One region of the Sphingobium cupriresistens LL01 genome, then DNA from elsewhere that is predicted to be linked to it. Evidence: predicted binding sites of a transcription regulator. Region 1 holds the regulator's gene; each other region holds the start of a gene.
What was found. Region 1 encodes LexA, which represses DNA repair genes until DNA is damaged. Its sites were predicted from a motif close to GTTCCNCNCTTGTTCT; they were not measured.
Positions count from the first base shown of each region.

Region 2: a site for LexA is predicted at 3,111-3,126, ahead of recA (recombinase RecA). Genes of this name have one in related genera too.
Region 3: a site for LexA is predicted at 1,703-1,718, ahead of V473_RS21590 (DUF7146 domain-containing protein). Genes of this name have one in related genera too.
Region 4: a site for LexA is predicted at 1,877-1,892, ahead of V473_RS16305 (MmcB family DNA repair protein). Genes of this name have one in related genera too.

Region 1 is NZ_KQ130434.1:1,561,579-1,566,635, forward strand. Features, by position in the region: gene trpC (indole-3-glycerol phosphate synthase TrpC) at 1-218, shown strand, start outside; gene moaC (cyclic pyranopterin monophosphate synthase MoaC) at 215-688, shown strand; gene V473_RS07630 (molybdopterin molybdotransferase MoeA) at 685-1,866, shown strand; gene lexA (transcriptional repressor LexA) at 1,936-2,622, shown strand; gene V473_RS07640 (ComEC/Rec2 family competence protein) at 2,613-4,784, opposite strand; gene gltX (glutamate--tRNA ligase) at 4,854-5,057, shown strand, end outside.
Region 2 is NZ_KQ130434.1:249,369-254,425, reverse strand. Features, by position in the region: gene V473_RS01220 (translocation/assembly module TamB domain-containing protein) at 1-220, shown strand, start outside; gene V473_RS01215 (hypothetical protein) at 269-727, opposite strand; gene V473_RS01210 (transglutaminase-like domain-containing protein) at 804-1,583, opposite strand; gene recA (recombinase RecA) at 1,964-3,037, opposite strand; gene V473_RS01200 (response regulator) at 3,161-3,517, opposite strand; gene V473_RS01195 (hybrid sensor histidine kinase/response regulator) at 3,603-5,057, opposite strand, start outside.
Region 3 is NZ_KQ130440.1:51,795-56,851, forward strand. Features, by position in the region: gene V473_RS21580 (replication initiator protein A) at 1-12, shown strand, start outside; gene V473_RS21585 (helix-turn-helix domain-containing protein) at 429-1,457, shown strand; gene V473_RS21590 (DUF7146 domain-containing protein) at 1,737-2,588, shown strand; gene V473_RS21595 (hypothetical protein) at 2,570-3,394, shown strand; gene V473_RS23225 (single-stranded DNA-binding protein) at 3,406-3,723, shown strand; gene V473_RS21600 (ArdC family protein) at 4,127-5,057, shown strand, end outside.
Region 4 is NZ_KQ130435.1:660,186-665,242, forward strand. Features, by position in the region: gene V473_RS16285 (PTS sugar transporter subunit IIA) at 1-145, shown strand, start outside; gene V473_RS16290 (PaaI family thioesterase) at 132-608, shown strand; gene V473_RS16295 (DUF1491 family protein) at 598-939, shown strand; gene V473_RS16300 (cell wall hydrolase) at 1,115-1,780, shown strand; gene V473_RS16305 (MmcB family DNA repair protein) at 1,904-2,398, shown strand; gene V473_RS16310 (ankyrin repeat domain-containing protein) at 2,573-3,187, opposite strand; gene V473_RS16315 (SCO family protein) at 3,226-3,894, shown strand; gene V473_RS16320 (YcgN family cysteine cluster protein) at 3,882-4,319, shown strand; gene V473_RS16325 (M48 family metallopeptidase) at 4,276-5,016, shown strand; gene V473_RS16330 (hypothetical protein) at 5,020-5,057, shown strand, end outside.

The sequences.
Region 1 (5,057 bases):
GCGACCTGCGCGATTTCTCCGTCGATTTCGCACGCACCTACGAACTGGTGGGCAAGGCGCCCGAAGGCTGCACCTTCGTCGCTGAAAGCGGCCTGACTGGTCATGCCGATCTGGTCGCGATGGCCGACCATGGCGTGCGCTGCTTCCTGGTCGGTGAAACGCTGATGCGTCAGGCCGATGTGGAGGCGGCGACCCACAATCTGCTGACGGGCGCATGAGCGGCCTCACCCATCTGGACGAAGACGGCGCGGCCCGGATGGTCGATGTCGGGGCCAAGGCGGTCACGGCGCGCGAAGCCATCGCCTCCGGCCGGATCGCCATGAGCGCGACCGCCGCCAGAGCCATCGCCGACGGTCTGGTCAAGAAGGGCGACGTGTTGGCCGTGGCGCGAGTGGCTGGCATCATGGCGGCCAAGCGCACCGCCGACCTCATCCCGCTCTGCCACCCGATCGCGCTCAGCGCCGTGACGGTCGATTTCGACCTCGACGATGGCGGCGTCACCGTTACCGCCACCGCGCGCACCGCCGGCCAGACCGGCGTGGAGATGGAGGCGCTGACCGCGGCCTCTGTCGCGCTGCTGACCGTCTATGACATGGCCAAGGCGCTGGACAAGTCGATGATCATCGGCGGCGTCTGCCTGATCGCCAAAACCGGCGGCAAGTCGGGCGACTGGCGGCGCACGCCATGAGCCTGCTGCCGGTCGCTGAGGCGCAGGCGCGCCTGTTCGCTCTCGCCCCGCGACTGGCGACCGAAACCGTGCCGATCACCGCCGCCGCCGGACGCTGGCTGGCGCAGGATCTGGCGGCGCTGCGCGACCAGCCCTGGGCCGATCTGTCGGCGATGGACGGCTATGCCGTGCGCGCCGCCGAAGCACCCGGCCCCTGGCGCGTCACCAGCGAGAGCGCGGCCGGCGCGGCGGACCTTGCAGCCCTGGCGCCGGGCGAAGCGAGCCGCATCTTCACCGGCGCGCCGCTACCGCCGGGCGCCGACACCATATTGATCCAGGAAAATGCGACCCGCGACGGCGACTGGCTGACCGCCAGCGCCGATCCGCTACCCGCAGGTCGTCATGTCCGCACCGCCGCCTCCGACTTTGCGCAGGACGCCCTGCTGCTGGAGGCTGGCGGTCGCCTCGGCCCGGCTCAGGTCGCGCTCGCCGTGCTGGGTGGCCATGGCGTCGTGCCGGTCGGCGGTCGGCCGACGGTCGCGCTGCTGTCCACCGGCAATGAACTGGTGCCGCCCGGCGCCCCGACGCCGCCGGGTTTCCTGCCTTCCTCCAACGCGCCGATGCTTGCCGCCCTGCTCGCCGCCCTGCCCTGCGACGTCATCGACCTCGGCATCGTGCGGGACGACCTCGATGCGATGGTGGCCGCGATCGAACGGGCGCGCACGGCCGACATCATCGTGTCGACCGGCGGCGCCTCCGTCGGCGACCATGATTTGGTCCGTCCCGCTTTTGTGAAAGCAGGCGGCGCGCTCGATTTTTGGAAGATCAAAATGCGGCCGGGCAAGCCGCTGATGGCGGGGCGAATCGCCGATACGCTGTTCCTGGGCCTGCCGGGCAATCCCGTCTCCGCCTTCGTCACGGCCACGCTGTTCCTGTTGCCGCTGGTCCGTCATCTGGGCGGCGCACGCGATCCGCTGCCACCGACAAGCGACGCGCCGCTCGCCTCACCGCTGCCCGCCACCGGCGATCGTGACGATTATCTGCGCGCCTGGCGCGGACCGGGCGGCATCGTGTCGGTCACGTCACAGGACAGCGCGGCCACCGCCGCCATGGCGAAGGCCGACTGCCTGATCCTGCGCCCCGCCGGATCGCCGCCGGCGGCTCCCGGCGATCGGGTCTTGATTCTGCCGCTGCCCTGACATGTTCGGTGCTTGACTAACCTTCATCTGTTTCCTATGCGTTCCTCATACGTTCCACGGAGGATCGCAATGTTGACGCCCAAGCAGCAGGAATTGCTAAGCTTCATTCAGACCCGCTTGGACGAAGGCGGCGTGTCGCCTTCTTTCGAGGAAATGAAGGATGCGCTGGACCTGCGGTCCAAATCCGGCATTCACCGCCTCATCAACGCGCTGGAGGAGCGCGGCTTCATCCGTCGCCTGCCCAATCGCGCCCGCGCGCTGGAAGTGCTCAAGCTCCCCGATGCGATGCATCGCACGCCCGCGCCAGTGATCGCGCTCAAGCCCAAGGTTGCGCCGCCCGCCCAGCCGCCGATGATCCCCACCGCCGCCAATGACGTGATCGAAATCCCGCTGCACGGCCGGATCGCGGCCGGTGTGCCGATCGAGGCGATGGAAGGGCAGACGATGCTCTCCGTGCCCGCCGCGCTGCTCGGCGCGGGCGATCATTATGCGCTGGAAGTGTCGGGCGATTCGATGATGGAAGCCGGCATCCTCGACGGCGACTTCGCGTTGATCCAGCGCACCGACGTCGCCCGCGAAGGCCAGATCGTCGTCGCGCTGATCGACGAGGCGGAAGCGACGCTGAAATATTTCCGCCGCGAAGGCAGCCGCGTCCGGCTCGATCCGGCCAACCCGGCCTATGAGCCGCAGATATACGATCCGCGCCAGGTCCGCATCCAGGGCAAGCTCGCGGGGCTGCTGCGCCGCTACAATTGAGGCCTGTGTGATTGGGCCTTAAATGATTCAGGCTGGTCCCTCCACGTCCGGCGGGTCTGGCGGGCGACCCAGGGATGCGCGTCGCCCGCCCGATGGACGGTGTGAACTTCGCCCTTCGCCAGGATCATAGACAGCCCGCCGGTACGCGCGAGCGACCGGCGATCGACCTTCATCCAGCGCGGTCGGCACCAGCGCGGCAGGCCCCGATCGCTGACGACGATGTCCGCCGCCGCGCAATCGCCGGCGAAACTCGACCGATCGATCAGCACATTGCTGCGAGTAAAGAGCAGCCGCCAGTCGCGGCCCTTGCCATCCTTCATCCTCATGGCGCACATATCCTGCGAGCAGCGCGTCTCCGGCAGCGCCGCGATCGCCGCCAGTTCGCCGTCATAACCTGCACTTTCCGACAGCACGTCCCGCACATAATCCCCCGCCCGATCGCGCAATATCGCCATGCCCTTTCCCGTCCGCACGGCGACATGCCGCCCGTCGCCGGTAATCAGGATATCGGGCGGCGCGGCGGTAAAGGTGACCGCCACGCCGATCAGCACCGGCGCAAGTCCCAGCCATCGCCATCCCGTCCGCCATAACAGGCACCAGAGCAGTCCGACGATGGTGATGCCGAACAGCCCCATACCCATGGTCGGCGCGAGCAATGTGGCCATAGGACTCGCCGCCACGCCATGAGCCAGCAGCAGCAACAGGTTCAGCGCCTGCTGCGTCAACCACCAGAACGGCGCGCCCAACCCTACGACATCCAGCACGAGCGCCAGCGCCTCCAGCGGCATGACGACGAAAGTGGTGAGCGGGATCGCGATCAGATTGGCGAAGGCGCCGAGCAGGCCCGCCTTGTGAAAATGGAACAGCGCGATCGGCATCAGCACCAGTTCGACGGCGATCCCGGTCGCCAGCGTGACGACCAGCAAGCGACCCGTCTTGCGAATCACGCCCTCGTCCCTGACGGCGGCAAAGGCGCGAAAGCGCGGATGTTCGGCCAGCGCCACCAGCGCCGTCACCGCCGCGAAACTCATCTGGAAACTCGGCCCGACCAGCGCTTCGGGCCACAGCAGCAGCACGACCAGCGCCCCGGTCGCCACCAGTCGCAATGTCACCGCATCCCGACCCATCGCCAGTCCGCCCAGCACCAGCAAGGCCGCGACGCAGGATCGCACCGTGGGCACCTCCGCCCCGGTTAGCAGCGTATAGCCGATCCCCGCCAGCGCCCCGCCCGCCGCCGCGATCAGCATCAGCGGCCAGCCAAGCGCCGCCCGCTGGCTCAAGGCCATCACGCGCATCAGCAGGAAAATGACCGCCCCGATCAGCGCCGTCACATGCAAGCCGCTGATCGACAGAAGATGCGCCAGCCCGCTGCGCCGCATCGCTTCCGCATCCGCTTCGGGGATCGCGCCCTGGTCCCCGGTCGCCAGAGCGGCAGCGATTCCTTCGGCGGGACCATCCACTTGCTCCAATATATGGCCGAACAACCGCGCCCGCAGCGGTGGCGCGGCGGTGGAGGGGATCACTATCTCTATGGGCTTCAACGCCTTGCCGGTGGCCCCGATCCCCTGAAAATAGGCGCGCGCCGCAAAATCATAGCCGCCCGGCACACTCGGCGGCGCCGGCGGCATCAAGCGCACGCGAAACCGCAGACGCGCGCCCTCGCCCAGCCCCGTCGGCACATCGGCATCGGCGATATTCACCCGCACAACCGCCGGCAGATTGGGCGCGTGAACCGGGCGTAGCATGACGCGCACCATCGCCTGTGCCGGAACGGGACGCACCGCCGTCACATCGCCGATTACCTGTACGAAGGTCGCCCGGCCCAGTGGCGGCTGGCCCCACAGCATCGCCTTCCCCCAGACCAGCAGGCATCCCATGCACGCCAGGATGCCGCCCGCGACGCATATCCGGCGCAACCGCCCGCCGACCGGCAGCATCGCCCCCATGCAGGCCATCGCCAGCGCGCCGCAGCAAAAGGCCAGCCAGTCCATGGCGTGAGGCAGGATGAACCAGCCCGCAATCCCGCTGCCCAGCCCGATCGGCGCCCATAATCCGATCTGTTCGCGCTCACACTCCAGCCAGCTTTCGAGTCGCTCCAGCGCCGCCCGCGCCCATGCCGCCGGCCTCGCACCAAGGGAGGTTTGTCGTGGCTCAAAAGCCATGCTAGGGGGCGCAGCATCCATGGGTCAGCTAGGCGAATGTCAGGGAATATGACGGCAAGTGCAACGGGAATGAACAAGCCGGTGGTGACCCGTTTCGCCCCGTCCCCCACCGGGTTCCTGCATATCGGCGGCGCCCGCACCGCGCTGTTCAACTGGCTGTTCGCGCGCCATCATGGCGGCAAGTTCCTGTTGCGGATCGAGGACACCGATCGCGCCCGTTCGACCGATGCGGCCGTCGCCGCGATCTTCGATGGGCTGGAATGGCTGGGCCTG
Region 2 (5,057 bases), 1.3 Mb from region 1:
GATCGGCATCGTTGGCGGCGACGACACGACCGGGCGCGGCACCTCGCTCGCAGTCGGCCAGCATATCTCCAACAATATCTATGTGGAGGTCATCACCGACTCCAAGGGCTTCACCGCCACCCAGTTGGAGATCGCGCTGTCGAAAACGCTGAGCCTGTTGTCGAAGACCGGCACCAATGCCGGGTCGTCGGCAAACCTGCGCTATTCGAAGGACTATTGAGCGTAGCGCGACGGACGATCGTCAAGGTGAAACGGCAGTCGCCGTTGATCAGGTCAGCGTCCGGGGGACACCCAGCCTTGTCCATGCTTCACGCGCATCGAGCAGTTCGCGATCGCTGGCGGGCGTGTAGAAGCGTCGATCGAACCAGAAGGCGCGCTGCGCTTCCGGCTTGCCGGAGCGGGTTCCCGGATCACGCACCATATGTTGCCGGATTTCGTCCAGTGACAGGAGATAGCAAGTTGGGCTGCGCGATAGCGCGTCCGCAACTAAGACCCACCATGGCGTAACGATCGCTTCGGGCTGAAGCCCCAGGCGCACATCGTTGGGCCTGGCGCTATGGGCCTTTACCTGAATGGGATGAACGATCCGCTCACATTGCGAGACGGCGTAGAGGTCGGCCCCGCGGGCGTTGTGGACGGTGAGCATCACGTTCCAACCATGTCGCGACAGTTCGCGCGCGACATGATGGACGCCGGCGTTGCCCGTCAATTGGCGTTCGTTGCTCATGCCCGGTCCCTAACAGGCATATCTTTTTCAAATATATAACCGCCTTTCAACCCGATGGCCGAGGCGAGCGGACGGTCTATGCTGCCGTTACCGTGATCGACTGGGCGTTCATCATCGCGCCGCCGAAGACGGTCATGAAAGCGATGTCGGTGGCGTCGCGGCCGACGGCGATGCGGACCATGGTTTCGACCGGCGCGAGGCCGGTAGAATCGACGATGCGCCAGGCGCCGTCGAGCCAGACTTCGACCACCGCATGGAAGTCCGGCGGATCAAGGCCCAGCGCATAGACCGATACCAGCCGGGCGGGAATGTCGCGCGATCGGATCAGCGCGGCGGTCAGATGGGCGAAATCGCGGCAGACGCCCTGCTGGGCGACGAAGGTGTCTGCCGCAGTGGTCGTAATGTCCGAACTGCCCGGCACATAGACGAGATTCTCGTGCACCCAATCGACCAGCGCCTGCACCAGCGCGCCGCCCTCCATATCCGGGAAATGGCTGCTGACGAAGCTGCCGAAACGGTCGGCCTCGCAATAGCGGCTGGGCCAGATGAAGGGCAGCACCTCTTCGGGCAGGCTGGGCAGCGGGCTTTTGGAGAGGTTGGCGATATCGACTGGCGCGCGATCGACCTCCACCGTGGCGCGATAGGTGCTGAGCATCCGGCCGGTGCCGGTGCGGGTCCAGGTGCGGCGGCCGATGCCGCTGCCGCCTACCTTGTTGGTCAGCGGCCCGGCATTGTCGATGATGTGCGACTGGGAAACGACCCGCTGGTCGGGCAGCCCGGCCGCCTCGACCGCGAGCAGCACGTCGGTCGGTTCGGCAAAGTCATAGTCGAGGATCGCTTCAATGGCGACGCGCATGGAATGGGTTCCGGTGTGAGAGGGGACGGGTCGAATCGGCGCGTCCGGGACAGCATCGGGAGGCTGCACGGCGTTAGCAAGAAGTCTTGAACGGCCGCAGGATGGGACAAGCAGAATGGGGCGGCCTTGGTGGATTGATATGGCGGTGGCCAGATGGCCTGGCCTGAAAAACCTGCCTGCGCTTTATGTTCCGCCGCCTGGACGGAATTCATGTGCCGGGAGATGACGGAAGCGATGGCACGTCCCCCTTTCGTCTGCGCGGTCACGGTAAAAGGCCCGTCGCGCGCGGACGCGGCGGGCCTTTTCAGAGCGTGATGCGCAAGGCGAGCGAGAGCCGGTGAACCGCGCCCCGGCTGATCCGGCCGGGGTTGTTTCAGGGCTTATTCGCCATCATCCTCCGCATCGGGTCCGGTGATCATCTTTTCGGCGACTTCTTCGGTCTTACCGCGGATGGCGTTTTCCAGCTTGTCCGCCAGTTCGGGATGTTCCTTGAGGAAAGTCTTGGAATTTTCACGGCCCTGACCGATGCGGATCGAGTCGTAGGAGAACCAGGCGCCCGACTTCTCCACGATCCCGGCCTTGACGCCAAGGTCGAGAATTTCGCCGATCTTGGAGATGCCTTCGCCATACATGATGTCGAATTCGACCTGCTTGAAGGGCGGGGCGACCTTGTTCTTGACCACTTTCACGCGGGTCGCGTTGCCGACGATATCGTCGCGATCCTTGATCTGGCCGGTGCGCCGGATGTCGAGGCGGACCGAGGCGTAGAATTTGAGCGCGTTGCCGCCGGTCGTGGTTTCCGGGTTGCCATACATCACGCCGATCTTCATGCGCACCTGGTTGATGAAGATCACCATGCATTTGGAGCGCGAGATCGAGCCGGTCAGTTTGCGCAACGCTTGGGACATGAGGCGCGCCTGTAGGCCGACATGGCTGTCGCCCATCTCACCCTCGATTTCCGCGCGCGGCACCAACGCCGCGACGGAGTCGATCACCAATATGTCGATCGCGTTGGAGCGCACCAGCGTATCGACGATCTCCAGCGCCTGTTCGCCGGTATCGGGCTGCGACACGATCAGTTCGTCGATATCGACGCCCAGCTTCTTGGCATAGCCCGGATCGAGCGCATGTTCCGCGTCCACGAAGGCGGCGGTCCCGCCCGCCTTCTGCGCTTCGGCGATGGCATGGAGCGCCAGCGTAGTCTTGCCCGAACTTTCCGGGCCGTAAATCTCGATGATGCGGCCCTTGGGCAGGCCGCCGATGCCGAGCGCAATGTCGAGGCCGAGCGAGCCGGTAGAGATCGCTTCGATCTCCAGCTTCTCGCGGCTGCCCAGTTTCATGGCCGAGCCTTTGCCGAAGGCGCGGTCGATCTGCGCGAGCGCCGCGTCCAATGCTTTCTGTCTGTCCATTGTCCCGTTCTTCTTGGAATCGATGAGTGAGAGCATTGCGGTCATCGGCCAGTCCTCTGTCAAGCGGAACGCATGGGTTCCGTACGCCTGGACGATGATGTATCCTGTTTGTTCTTAAAGAACAAGAGGGGAACGGAAATTTCCTATCCCGCCGCAATCCAGCCAAGCTTATGCGCCCAAAACCTTGCCCAAGGCACGCTCGACCGCCCCGATGGTGAAAGGCTTGGCCAGGGTCGGCCGATCGGCGTGGCTGGGCGGCAGATCATCGGCCATGCCGCCGGTCGCGAAGATGAAGGGAATGTCCATCTCCACCAGGATATCAGCCACAGGCCAGCTTTTTTCACCCTGGAGATTGCAGTCCACCAGCGCCGCGTCGAACCCGCCCTCGCGCGCATGGGCGCAGGCTTCGTCGACGGAGGCCGCAACGGCGTGCAGCCGATAACCCAGCGCGTCGAGATAATCCTCCAGCATCATGCCGATCATCGCTTCATCTTCGACAATCAATATGCTCTTGCCGTCCGACATGCTGCGTAATCCCCGTTGATGCAGCCGACTCGCTAACCGATCACCACCCACTTGCCCAGCATATTCACCTTGATCCCGCGCAAGGTCATTTTGGCGCCGGATGCATGGCCAGCGCGTCGCGTGCGGCCTCCGCCAACTGGCTGACCGAGAAAGGCTTTGGCAGGAAGGCGACATTGGCGATGTCGATTGATTTGCGCAGCTGTTCCTCGGCATAGCCCGACATGAACAGCACCGGCAGGTCGGGATAGGCGCGGCGGGCCTGGGCGACCATCGCGGGGCCGTCCATATTGGGCATGACGACGTCGGAGATGAGCAGGTCGATCTTTTCCGGGCCGTTCAGCGCCTCCAGCCCCTGTTCGCCGTCATTGGCGGTCAGCACCTTATAGCCCTGCCGCGTCAGCGCGCGTTCGGCGACGGCGCGGACCATATCCTCATCCTCCACCAGCAGGACGGTGCCGGTGCCCCAGGTTTCGGGCCGGGGCGCGGGCGCCTTCACCGGGGCCGGCTGCTGCGCGTCGGCGCCGGCATAGACCGGCAGGTAGATGACGAAGCTGGCACCGCGGCCCAGTTCGGATTCGGCGAAGATATAGCCGCCCGATTGCTTAACGATGCCATAGACAGTGGAGAGGCCCAGCCCCGTACCCTTACCCAGTTCCTTGGTGGTGAAGAACGGTTCAAAGATCTTCGCCAATATGTCGGGCGGGATGCCGAGACCCGTGTCGGACACGCGCAGCGCGGTATAATCGCCCGCCGGCAAAATCTGCTGGCGCATTTCGCGCACCTTGATCGCAGGGACGGCATAGGTCTGGATATTGACGGTGCCGCCTTCGGGCATGGCGTCGCGGGCGTTGACCGCCAGATTGACGATCACCTGCTCCAACTGGCCCGGATCGGCGCGGATCGCGCCCAGATTGCGGCCATGGGTCACGTCCAGCTTCACATTTTCGCCGAGCAGGCGTTTGAGCAGGTTGGACACGTCGGCGACGATATCGGGCAGCTGCAAGATTTGCGGCCGCAACGTCTGCTGACGCGAGAAGGCCAGCAACTGGCGGGTGAGGCCCGCCGCGCGATTGCTGTTCGACTTGACCTGCTGGATATCGTCATAGTCGCTGTCGCCCGGCGTATGGCGCATCAGCATCAGGTCGCAATGGCCGATGATCGCGGTCAGGATATTGTTGAAATCATGCGCGACGCCGCCGGCGAGCTGACCGATCGCCTGCATCTTGGTCGCCTGGGCGACCTGGCGCTTGAGTTTGGATTCCTCGCTATTGTCCTTGAGGCTGAGCAGCACCGCCGCTTCGCCCAGCCCCCGCACCCCCGCCAGGCTGAGCGCGATCGGATCATCGGGCGTGTCGCGCATCCGCACCGCGATGTCGCCGGACATTTGCGGGCCGACGGCGAAGCGGCGCACCGCGTCGGCGACCGCCGCCTGATCCTCCCGCACGACCAGATCGCCGGGATAGCTGGGCTTGTCGCCAGACTTCAATCCCGCGACCCGCGCAAAGGCGTTGTTGACGAACAGGACGCGCCCGTCCCGATC
Region 3 (5,057 bases), on a different contig from region 1:
GCGCTTGCTTGATTCGGTTAGGGCGTGGGGTAATGGCGCCATTGATCCGCGAAAGCACGAAGCCGATCCGCCCATTGATCCGCGAAAGCACGAATCCTGAGGCATTTAATCCGGGATAGCACGAACGAATTTTGGCTTTGATCCGAGATAGCACGAACCGCTAGCGCTTCCGCCACGGGCTTAAATTCTGCAAATTCGCATGGTCGGCAATTCGCCGACGATGACCGAGCAGGAAGCCGCTGTGACCACATAAACGAATGCCCGGCACGAAGGCCGGGCACCCTGGAACATTATGAGCGATGCTTGGCGGCATCGACCGGGTCCATACATACCCTTCTCATACCTGTTCCTGAGCTTCGGTTCAAGGGAGCGCGCTTCGCGCCATGCTCTAGTTTTGCCTGCGAACGGTCTTCCACCTGGGAGGACGAATGATGTTTCTTGCCTTGGAAACAAGCCTTGCTGACGTGCCGACAGGCGCAGTCGCGGAGCTGCGCGCTTTCGGCATTGTTGACGCGGACATTGCCGCAGCGTTCGAGCTTCAACAGAAGCAACGATCATGCGGCGTGCCCGTTCTACCCCTGGCCGTCATCTGCGGCGTGCGTCCGCTCGAACGCGGCATAAAGACCGGTCTTAGTCACACCGCCTCGCGCCTCATCGGCACCAAACCCCGCGTTCGGACAAGTAGGGGTGGTACGCACGTCACAGGGCGGCCCGTATGGGCGAACAGCGTCAGGACCGGCGATGCGGCCGAGGCCGAATTTGTCCGGCCCGTCTCATTCGATCAACTCAAAGAGCTTCGCCGCGCCATCCATCTGATGTTCGAGCGCGCGCGAGATCTAGCCGCCGAGGCAAGGCAGGGTGGCGAGCTGACGCCCGAACAACATAAGCTGACACTCTTCACCCGGTCTTGCCGAGATATGCTCCTCAAGATCGTGGACGAACTGCGCTATCGCAAAGGCTGGTGCGTGCCCTCTTATGAGACGCTCATGCGCTGGACGCGGCTTGGCCGACGCACCGTGAAATACTCGCTCGACCGGCTGCGCGAGTTGGGCTTACTCGAATGGATCAGACGGTACGACTACACCCGCGACAGCCAGCACGGGGCGCGATCCGAACAGACCTCCAATCTCTACCGCTGCCATGTCCCTCAGTGGATCGGTAAGATGATCGGGCTTTTTTCCCCCGTCCCCGAGGATGAGACGCAGCGCCGGGCTGACAGCTTGGAGCAACACGCGGATATGCTCGCATCGGTCGGGGCGATCGAGCGCCGCCGCCTTATGCCCGACGACCCAGCCCAGCGGGCGGCACTGATCCTGGCCGCCGAGCGCTCTGCTGCCCGGCAAGCCTCAGATGCGTATCCCCGTGGGTGCAATAACGGCACTGCTCCTCATACAGTTTTATATTCTATCTCTACGGAGAAGCGGAGTTGCCCTAGTCGGGCAACGATTCAGCCCTGACGGGCATCGAGGCGGCACGGTAACGGCTTCGCTTTCACCCTCAACGCCAAATCAAAGGGCAGGACCGTCGGCTACGCCGCCGGAATGCCCCCCAGGTGGAGCAGGCGGCTATGACAGCTTCATATTACTCCCCGTCGCGCTTGCTGCCCGCTTTGAATGGCCTCAGCGTCAATATGCGGCTCCATTTGCAGGGAATGCGATCCAACTTTTCAAAGCCTAAAGCGATAAGTCGGCGGGTTAGCGATTGTCCGCTTTTGTTCAATACGCTATTACCGGACTATGAAACTGACGCCGACCGCCGCTGCTAAAGAAGCTGTGAAACGCCTCAACGGAACGTGGCACGGGTCTTACGGCAAGGCGCGTTGCCCGGCCCATGAGGATCGCAGCCCGTCGCTTTCCGTCACACCTGGGAAAGACGTGGTGTTGTTCCACTGTTTCGCCGGTTGCAACCAGGCCGAGATAATGGCTGCGCTATCCCGGCATGGCGGATATGTCCGCCCTACAGAACGCGACACTACGCCGCCTGTTGCCCGCGACCTCGCACCGCTGGCGCGCGAGCTATGGAGCAAGGCGTTGCCGATCGCCGGCACCCCTGCCCAACTCTATCTTGAAATGCGCAAAATCGGCCATTCGACAATTGGCCGATATGAGCCTGCATCGCTTGTCTACGAAGAAGGCAAAAAGCTGCGCCTGCCGGCGCTGCTCTTGCCAATCACCGAGCGCCGCCAAGTCATCGCTCTCAAGCGCATCTTCGTGGACCGGGCAGGAAATAAGAACAGCAGTTTGGTTGAACCCAAACGCACCCTCGCTCTACCGCGCGGCGGCTCAATTCAGATCGGCCGCATCGAGGCCGACCATCTGAATCTGGCCGAGGGCTTTGAAGATGCCGAGTCCGTCATACGCATGTTCGGTTTGACGGGGTGCTGGTCTGCGAACGGCATCGAGCAATATGCCCACCTCGTAATCCCCGATCATGTCCGCACGATCACAGTCTATTCCCAGCACGGATCAGCCGCGACCCGTGGCCTCGCCAAAGGCGAGGCAAACCTGACCGCAAACGGGCGCCGTCTATCCGTCGAATTGCCGCCTATCGGCGGCGATTGGAATGACGCATGGCGAGCCGCCGCGTGAAAGCTCAGATAAGTATTTTGCTCGCAGGGGCCGTCATTCTTGGCGCGGTTTTCGTGCAATCTCACCCTGATTTTGTCGCGCATCCTCCCCGTAGCTCGCGCGAGGCGTGCGGCCAGTTCTTCGATCCGGCGAATTGTCAGGCAGCGGCGACCTTCGCCGCAATCAATGCAAAACAGCCGATCCGCCAGATCGTCGTGCCCTCGATCCCCGACCCAGCTCGCACACCTGGCGCGATCAATCCCGCGATCAACCAAGACAATATCACCGCTACCATCTGCAAAGGCGAGTACCAGGCCGAAAAGTCGCCGCGGCCTTCGTGGAAGGCCGCGGCGACCCGCCGCCTTGTTGAAAGTCTCTATCCCGGCGAAAATCCCGACGATTTTTCACTCGACTATCTGGTGCCAATCTCACTCGGCGGGGCGGTGGCCGATCCGCGAAATCTATGGTTGCAGACGTGGACCGGGCCTAACCGCGAGCTGAAAGACCATCTCGAAATGCTTCTGACGAAGATGGTCTGCAACCGCCAGATTGCGCTTTCGGTCGCGCAGCAGCGGATCGCTGGCGATTGGCGCGACACGTATCAGCGCGCGATGACGCCGAAAAATCTCGCTCAGTATCAAATGCCTTTGAAATGGGCCGTGTCGCCCGAGCAGTTTCCCCCGTTCACTTCCCCTAATGTCGGCCAGATCGAGGGGCAACGTGCCCAGGTCGAAGGGGAACCGCTGATCTTGCAAGCCGAACTGGTTGACCCGGAGCCATACGAGGTGCCGGCGATCCCGACCGAGCCACTTTACCCGCAACAGTAGGAGTGCTGGAAATGCCAAGGAATATCGCTGAATTTCGTATTATTGGACAGGTTGGCGGCATTGATGAGAAGGAAAAGGTCACGTTCGTCAATGTTGCATCGAATTATAATCGGCAGGTTGACGGTGAATGGCAGGAAGAGGTTCATTGGAACCGGGTGACTTGCTTTGGAAAGTGCGCTGAATATGCCCAAAACTCCGCAAAAGGTGACATGGTTCATGTAACGGGACGGGTAAAGCAGACCTCATATGATCGTGATGGACAGACAATTTATAACACTGATCTAGTTGCTGATTCATATTCCGTTCTTGTTCGGAAAGATGCTGGGTAACATGGAGCTGGGGGCGGCCTTCGGCACGGCTCTATCTCCGCTCCGCTCCGACCGAACCCGCAAGCGGTTTCGTCCCATTTAGGTGACGATCCTCGCCTTGAAATCGCCGCAGGATCTCGAACGAGATTCTTGCGGTGTTTTTGTATCTGGCACGCCGGAATACCGGCGCGATCGAACAGGAGGCGGCATTGCCGCCGCGTCACTGATCCAGTTCCGGGGCCTGTTCCGGCCCCCTGGCGCAAGGGCTAGACCGTCTCGGCCGCTGCGCGACCTCGCTTGGCGATCAGGGCGGTATCCCCATCCTTCCTTCGCTGCGCTCTGTGCAGGACGGGCGATCCCCCTCCGCCCTGATCGGCCCTCACTGCGCCATTCCCCGACCCACTTCGCCAGCGGGCAGAAGTCGATGGACGCCATCGCCTTCGGCTCCATTTTAGGAAGGGAACAGCACATGCCACGGAACACCGCCAAGACCCGCAAGACCACCGCTGCGCGCGTCGACGTTTACGAGGAAGTCACCAACCAGATTGTTGCGCTGCTAGAGGCAGGCACCCGCCCATGGTCCCCACGCTGGGCATCGGGCGCGGCATCGCTTCCGCTTCGCCATGAGGGCACCGCCTATCGCGGCATCAATATCCTGCTGTTGTGGTCCGCCGCCATGGCGCACGGCTACACCAACCCGCATTGGATGACCTACCGGCAGGCGCATGAGCTGGGTGGACAGGTCCGCAAAGGCGAGAAGGGCAATCTTGTCGTTCATGCTGGCACTTTCACCCCCAAGGATGGCGAGACAGGCGAGCCAATCACCAACAGCGAGGGCGAGGAAACGAGCCGCGCCTATCTGAAAAAATATGTCGTGTTCAACGTCGAGCAGATCGAGGGCTTGGACATGAGCAGGTTTCCCGCGCCGCAGATCGAAATCAAGAACCGCGACGAGCGCGACAGCGAGCTTGATGTAGCCTTTGCGCTTTGGCCGGTTCCCTATCAGGAAGGCGGCAGCAGCGCCTATTACGACCCTCGCGCCGACCGTATCCAGATGCCCGCCTTTGCCGACTTTGTGACCGGCAACGCCTTCTATGCCACCCTTGCCCATGAGGCGATTCACAGCAGCGGCAGCGCCCACCGGCTCGACCGTGAAACCCTGCGCGACTATGGGAAAGCCAAAGAAATCAGGGCCGCAGAGGAATTGATTGCCGAGATTGGTGCAGCGATGCTTTGCGCACAGCTTGGCATGGAGCCGACCGAGCGCGAGGACCACGCGGCCTATGTTGCGTCCTGGCTCACCGCCCTTCGCAACGACAAGCGCGCAATCTTCCGCGCCGCCACCGCAGCACAGG
Region 4 (5,057 bases), on a different contig from region 1:
TAGCGGCGCAGAACATCTGAAGACGCTGGCGCGCGTGTCGCGCTATTTGCGCGATGAGGGTCAGGTGACCCGGTTGCGCGGCGCACAGTCGACCGGCGCGCTCCACGCGCTGCTGGCGGGCGGCGAGGCGCGTGACGCTGCCTGAGACGACGCCCGGCGCCGGCGCGAGCGGCGAAACCGCGCATTTCCGCGCGTTGGAGAATCTCTACCGTTCCGCGCCGATCAACCGGCTGTTCCGGTCGGACCTGACGATCAGCGAGCCGGGCCGGTCGGTGATCGACTTCGACGTCGATGAAAGCCAGTTTCATGCTGCGGGCGCGGTGCATGGCACCGTCTATTTCAAGATGCTGGATGATGCGGCCTTCTACGCCGCCAACAGCCTGGTCAGCGACCGTTTCCTGCTGACCACCGCCTTCAACCTGCTCTTCACCCGTCCGATCGCGCCGGGCCGGATTCGCGCCGAGGGTCGCTGGATCAGCGGCAAGCGACGGGTCTATGTCGCCGAAGCAAGCCTGATCGATTCCGACGGCGAAGAGGTCGGGCGTGGCACCGGCACCTTCATGCGATCGCAATTTTCGCTCTCTTCGCTGCCGGGCTATGGCCGCTGACGCCCGGCTGACCAGCGCGATGCTGGTGGGCGCGCTGCGGCGGCGGGTCGCGGCCGCCGGCGGTTTCGCCACGATCCTGGTCAAGGGCGACGTGATCAGCGGTGTGATTCTGGTCCAGACGCTTGAAAAAGGGCGGGAAACGGGTCTTTTCGAAAGGGTGTCGAACTTTGCCGGGGGTTATGCGTTAATGCGTTGTGGTCCTTCTATCGAAGAGGGGCCAGAGGCGCTCGCTCAATATGTAGCGCGCCGGCGCAAGTCGGACCCCGACCTGTGGATAATCGAACTCGACATCCCGGAAGCGGAACGGTTTGCCGTGGAAACACTCGGCTGATCGTTGACTCATCGCAATGGTTTGGGCAGAGGCCGCCCACGCCAACGCGCAGGTTGCCGAATTCGCCCATTGGGGGGCGGGGCCGGTAAACACGCAGACGGGGGGCGGCCGAACGTCATAAGAATATCGGTTGAAACGACGTTTCCGGCCAATAACCGCATGTTTTTGAGTGATAATGAGTTTTCGTCTGAAAGCTGCCATCGCCGCAGCCTTCGCCCTGTCCGCCGCTGCTGCGGTCACGGCGTCCGATATGTCGATCGCGGGCGAATCGATCGCCACGACCACCTCTCTCCCCCAGACGTTTCCGCAAACGTCCCCGACTGGCGCGCAATCCGCCGTCATTTTCGCCGCGCCGCGTGAAATTACGCAGCCGCTGGCATCGGCCGACAAGGCCGACCCCGAATTTTCTACCGATTCCGACGCGCAGGCGACCAGCCTCGCTGCTCTGGTCGACGCCCAAGGCGCGCCTGAGGAGCTGGACGGCGACATGCATTGCCTGGCCGGCGCGGTCTATTTCGAATCCAAGGGCGAAAGCCTGGAAGGTCAGCTGGCCGTCGCGCGCGTGATCATCAACCGGGCCAAGTCCGGCCGCTTCGCCGACAGCCTGTGCGGCGTCGTCTATCAACCCAGCCAGTTCAGCTTCGTGCGGGGCCATTCGATGCCGGCCGTGCGCGCCGACAGCCGTAGCTGGCGCGAAGCCGTCGCCATCGCCCAGATCGCGATGAACGACAGCTGGGACAGCCGCGCGGAAGGCGCGCTCTTCTTCCACGCCCGCCGCGTATCGCCGGGCTGGGGCAAGGCCAAGCTGGCGATGATCGACAATCATATCTTCTATCGTTGAGGATATGGCGGCGACGATCGGGCGTGGGAACGCGCCGGTTCGCGATGGCGAAATTTTCAAGGCCGGTTCGGTTCGTCCGAATCGGCCTTTTCATATGTTCCTGTCCTGTTCTATGGTGGCGCGATGAGTAGCGCCCCGATAGACGCCTGTTCGCCGCTGACCGACGGCACCGCCCTGGCGGTGGCGCGCGGCACGCTGCGACTCTTCTTCCGCCACGACATGAGCGGCATATTGGAAGTGCCGCTGCCCAATGGACGCCGCGCCGACATCATGGCGATCGACGGCGCGGGGCGGCTGACCATCGTAGAGATCAAGTGCAGCCGGGCGGACCTGTTGGGCGACATGAAATGGCCCGACTATTTCGACTATTGCGACCGCTTCTTCTGGGCGGTGCCGGCCGGGTTCGACCTTGCCCCGTTCGAGAGCGAGGCGCTGTGGCCGACGCGCACCGGCCTGATCGTCGCGGACCAATATGACGCCGAACTGGTGCGCCCGGCCCCGGTGGAGCCGCTGGCGGCCGCCCGGCGCAAGGCGGAGACGCTGCGCTTCGCCCGCCGCGCCGCCCGGCGGTTGACGGCGCTCAGCGACCCGGACCATGTTACGGAACTGGGCTGGTAGGGGGACGGCCATAGGCGACCAGAAGCGGACCTTGGCCGACCCTTGCAATCCGTTCGCCCTGAGCGAAGGCGAAGCATTTGGCCTCGCTCCGCTCGGCAGAGGGCTTCGACTTCGCTCAGCCTGAACGGATTTCCTATGTCCGCTTCCCGCCCAAACCCGCCTTACCCTACTTCCTCAAAACACCGGCCCCTGCACTGGTCCCTGGGGCGCGGCGGCGGGTTTGGCGGCGTCGAGCGCTTCGGTGAGGCCCGGCGTGCGGTCGTCGCGCTTGGCATAATCGCGCGCGGACATGCCGGCGAGGGTGTCGCGCTTTTCGGGGTTCGCGCCCTGCGCCACCAGCAGGCGGACAAGGCCGACGTCGCGCAGTTGCACCGCGCGGATCAGGGGGGTTTCGCCGCTGTCATTCACCTTGTCGACCTGCGCCTTGTAGGCGAGCAGCGTGCGCACGCCTTCCTCGAACCGACCCTGCACCGCATCCATCAGCGGGCTGTTGCCGTCATTGTCGGTCAGGTTGGGATTGGCGCCCTTCGACAACAGGAAGGTCAGCCAGGTTCCATCGCGCCGGGCGACGAGGATGTGCAGCGCATTTTCGCCGGTCGATACGTCGCGGCTGTTGATGACGGTGGAGCCGGGTTTCTGGAGCAGGTTGGTGACCTTCTCCCCATCCTTGTCCTTCACCGCCTTCAGAAAATTGTAATTGTCCGAAAATTGCGCCTGGGCGGGACCGGGAACCAGCAGCGCCAGCGCCAGCGAACCCAGCAATGCGGAAAAAAGCTTCGTCTTCATCATGCGCCCCGTTGCATTTGCAAATCGCGTCCTAGCAGGGCATGGCTGGCCATGCCATGAACAAAGACGTCGCCCCATCCATCCTGCCTTCCATCGCCCTGCCCTTCCTCGCCTTGCTGGCTGCCTGCAATATGGGTGCTGACGGGAATGCATCAAGCGGCGACAGCGAACAGGGCGAATTGATCGGCGCGCGGATCGGCGCGCCCTTCACACTGACCAACCAGGACGGCAAGCCGACCCGTTGGGACGATTATAAGGGCCAGTATCGACTGGTCTATTTCGGCTACACTTATTGCCCGGACGTCTGCCCGGTCGACCTGCAACGGATCATGCAGGGCTTTTCCAAGTTCGAGCAGGCCAGGCCGGCGCTGGCCGCGAAGGTGCAGCCGATGCTGATCAGCGTCGATCCGCAGCGCGATACGCCCGCGGTGCTCAAATCCTATGTCGCGGCCTTCCACCCGCGTCTGACCGGCCTGACCGGCACGAAGGAGCAGATCGCCAAGGTCGCCAAGGATTTCGTGGTGATCTACAATCCCGAAAAGTCCGATGGCGCGACCGACTATATGGTCAGCCACAGCCGCACCCCCTATCTGTTCGATAGCGACGGCAAGCCGGTGGCGCTGGTGCCGGTGGACGATCCCGCCACGGCGGACGTGGATGAAGGCGCGCCGGACAAGGTGCTGGCCTTCCTGGAAAAATGGGTCAAGTGACGCCCTTCTGGGAAAAACCCCTCGACAAGCTCGACAAGGCCGAGTGGGAAGCGCTGTGCGACGGCTGCGGCAAATGCTGCCTGCACAAGGCGGAGGATGAGGAGACGGGGCGAATCTATCCGACCAACGTCGCCTGTCGCCTGCTCGACCGGCAAAGCGGGCAATGCAGCAATTACAAGGATCGGCGCAAATTCGTCCCCGATTGCGTGCGGCTGACCCCGGCGAAGGTCAGGCAGATCGGCTGGCTGCCCAGGACGTGCGCCTATCGGCTGCGCGAAGAAGGGCAGCCGCTGCCCGCCTGGCATTATCTGATCTGCGGCGACCGGGAAGCGGTGCATCGCGCGCAGGAATCGGTGCGCGGCTGGACCATTGCGGAGGCCGATGCGGGCGATTGGGAAAATCATCTTGTCGACCGCGAACTCTGATCCCGATGCGGCGATCCTGATCGATGGCGTGGCCATGCCGGTGCTGGTGCGCCGATCGGCGCGGGCGCGGGCCTACCGGCTGACGATCGACAGCACGCGCGGGGCGTTGCGCCTGTCGCTGCCGGCGCGGGCCAACCTGAAAAAGGCGCTCGGCTGGGCGCAGAATCATGAAGGCTGGGTGCGCGCCCAGATGGCCAGGCAGCCCGCTGTCACGCGGCTCGACCATGGCGCGGTCTTCCCGCTGGAGGGGCGCGAGGTGACGATCCACTGGGTCGCGGGCGCGACCCGAACGATCCGACTGGAGGGCGACCGGCTGCTGCTGGGCGGCGCGGCGGAATCAGTGGGCGCGCGAGTGCAGCGCTGGCTCGTCAGCCGGGCCAGGGCGGTGCTGGAAACCGAAAGCCACGAAATCGCGCGCGAGCATGGGCTGATCGTCGCGTCGGTCGGCGTGGGGGATACCCGCAGTCGTTGGGGCAGTTGCGCGTCGTCCGGGGCGATCCGCTATAGCTGGCGGCTGATCCTGGCCCCGCCGGAGGTGCGCCGGGCGACCGTGGCCCATGAACTGGCGCATCTGCTGCACATGGACCATAGTCCCGCCTTTCATGCCGCCCATGCGCGCATCTATGGCGCGGACCCGCGTCCGGCGCGGGCGTGGCTGCGGGCGCATGGCGCGGGCCTGCATCGCTATCGGGGCTGATGCATGGCCCGCAAGAAGCGTTACCTGACCGCCACCATGGC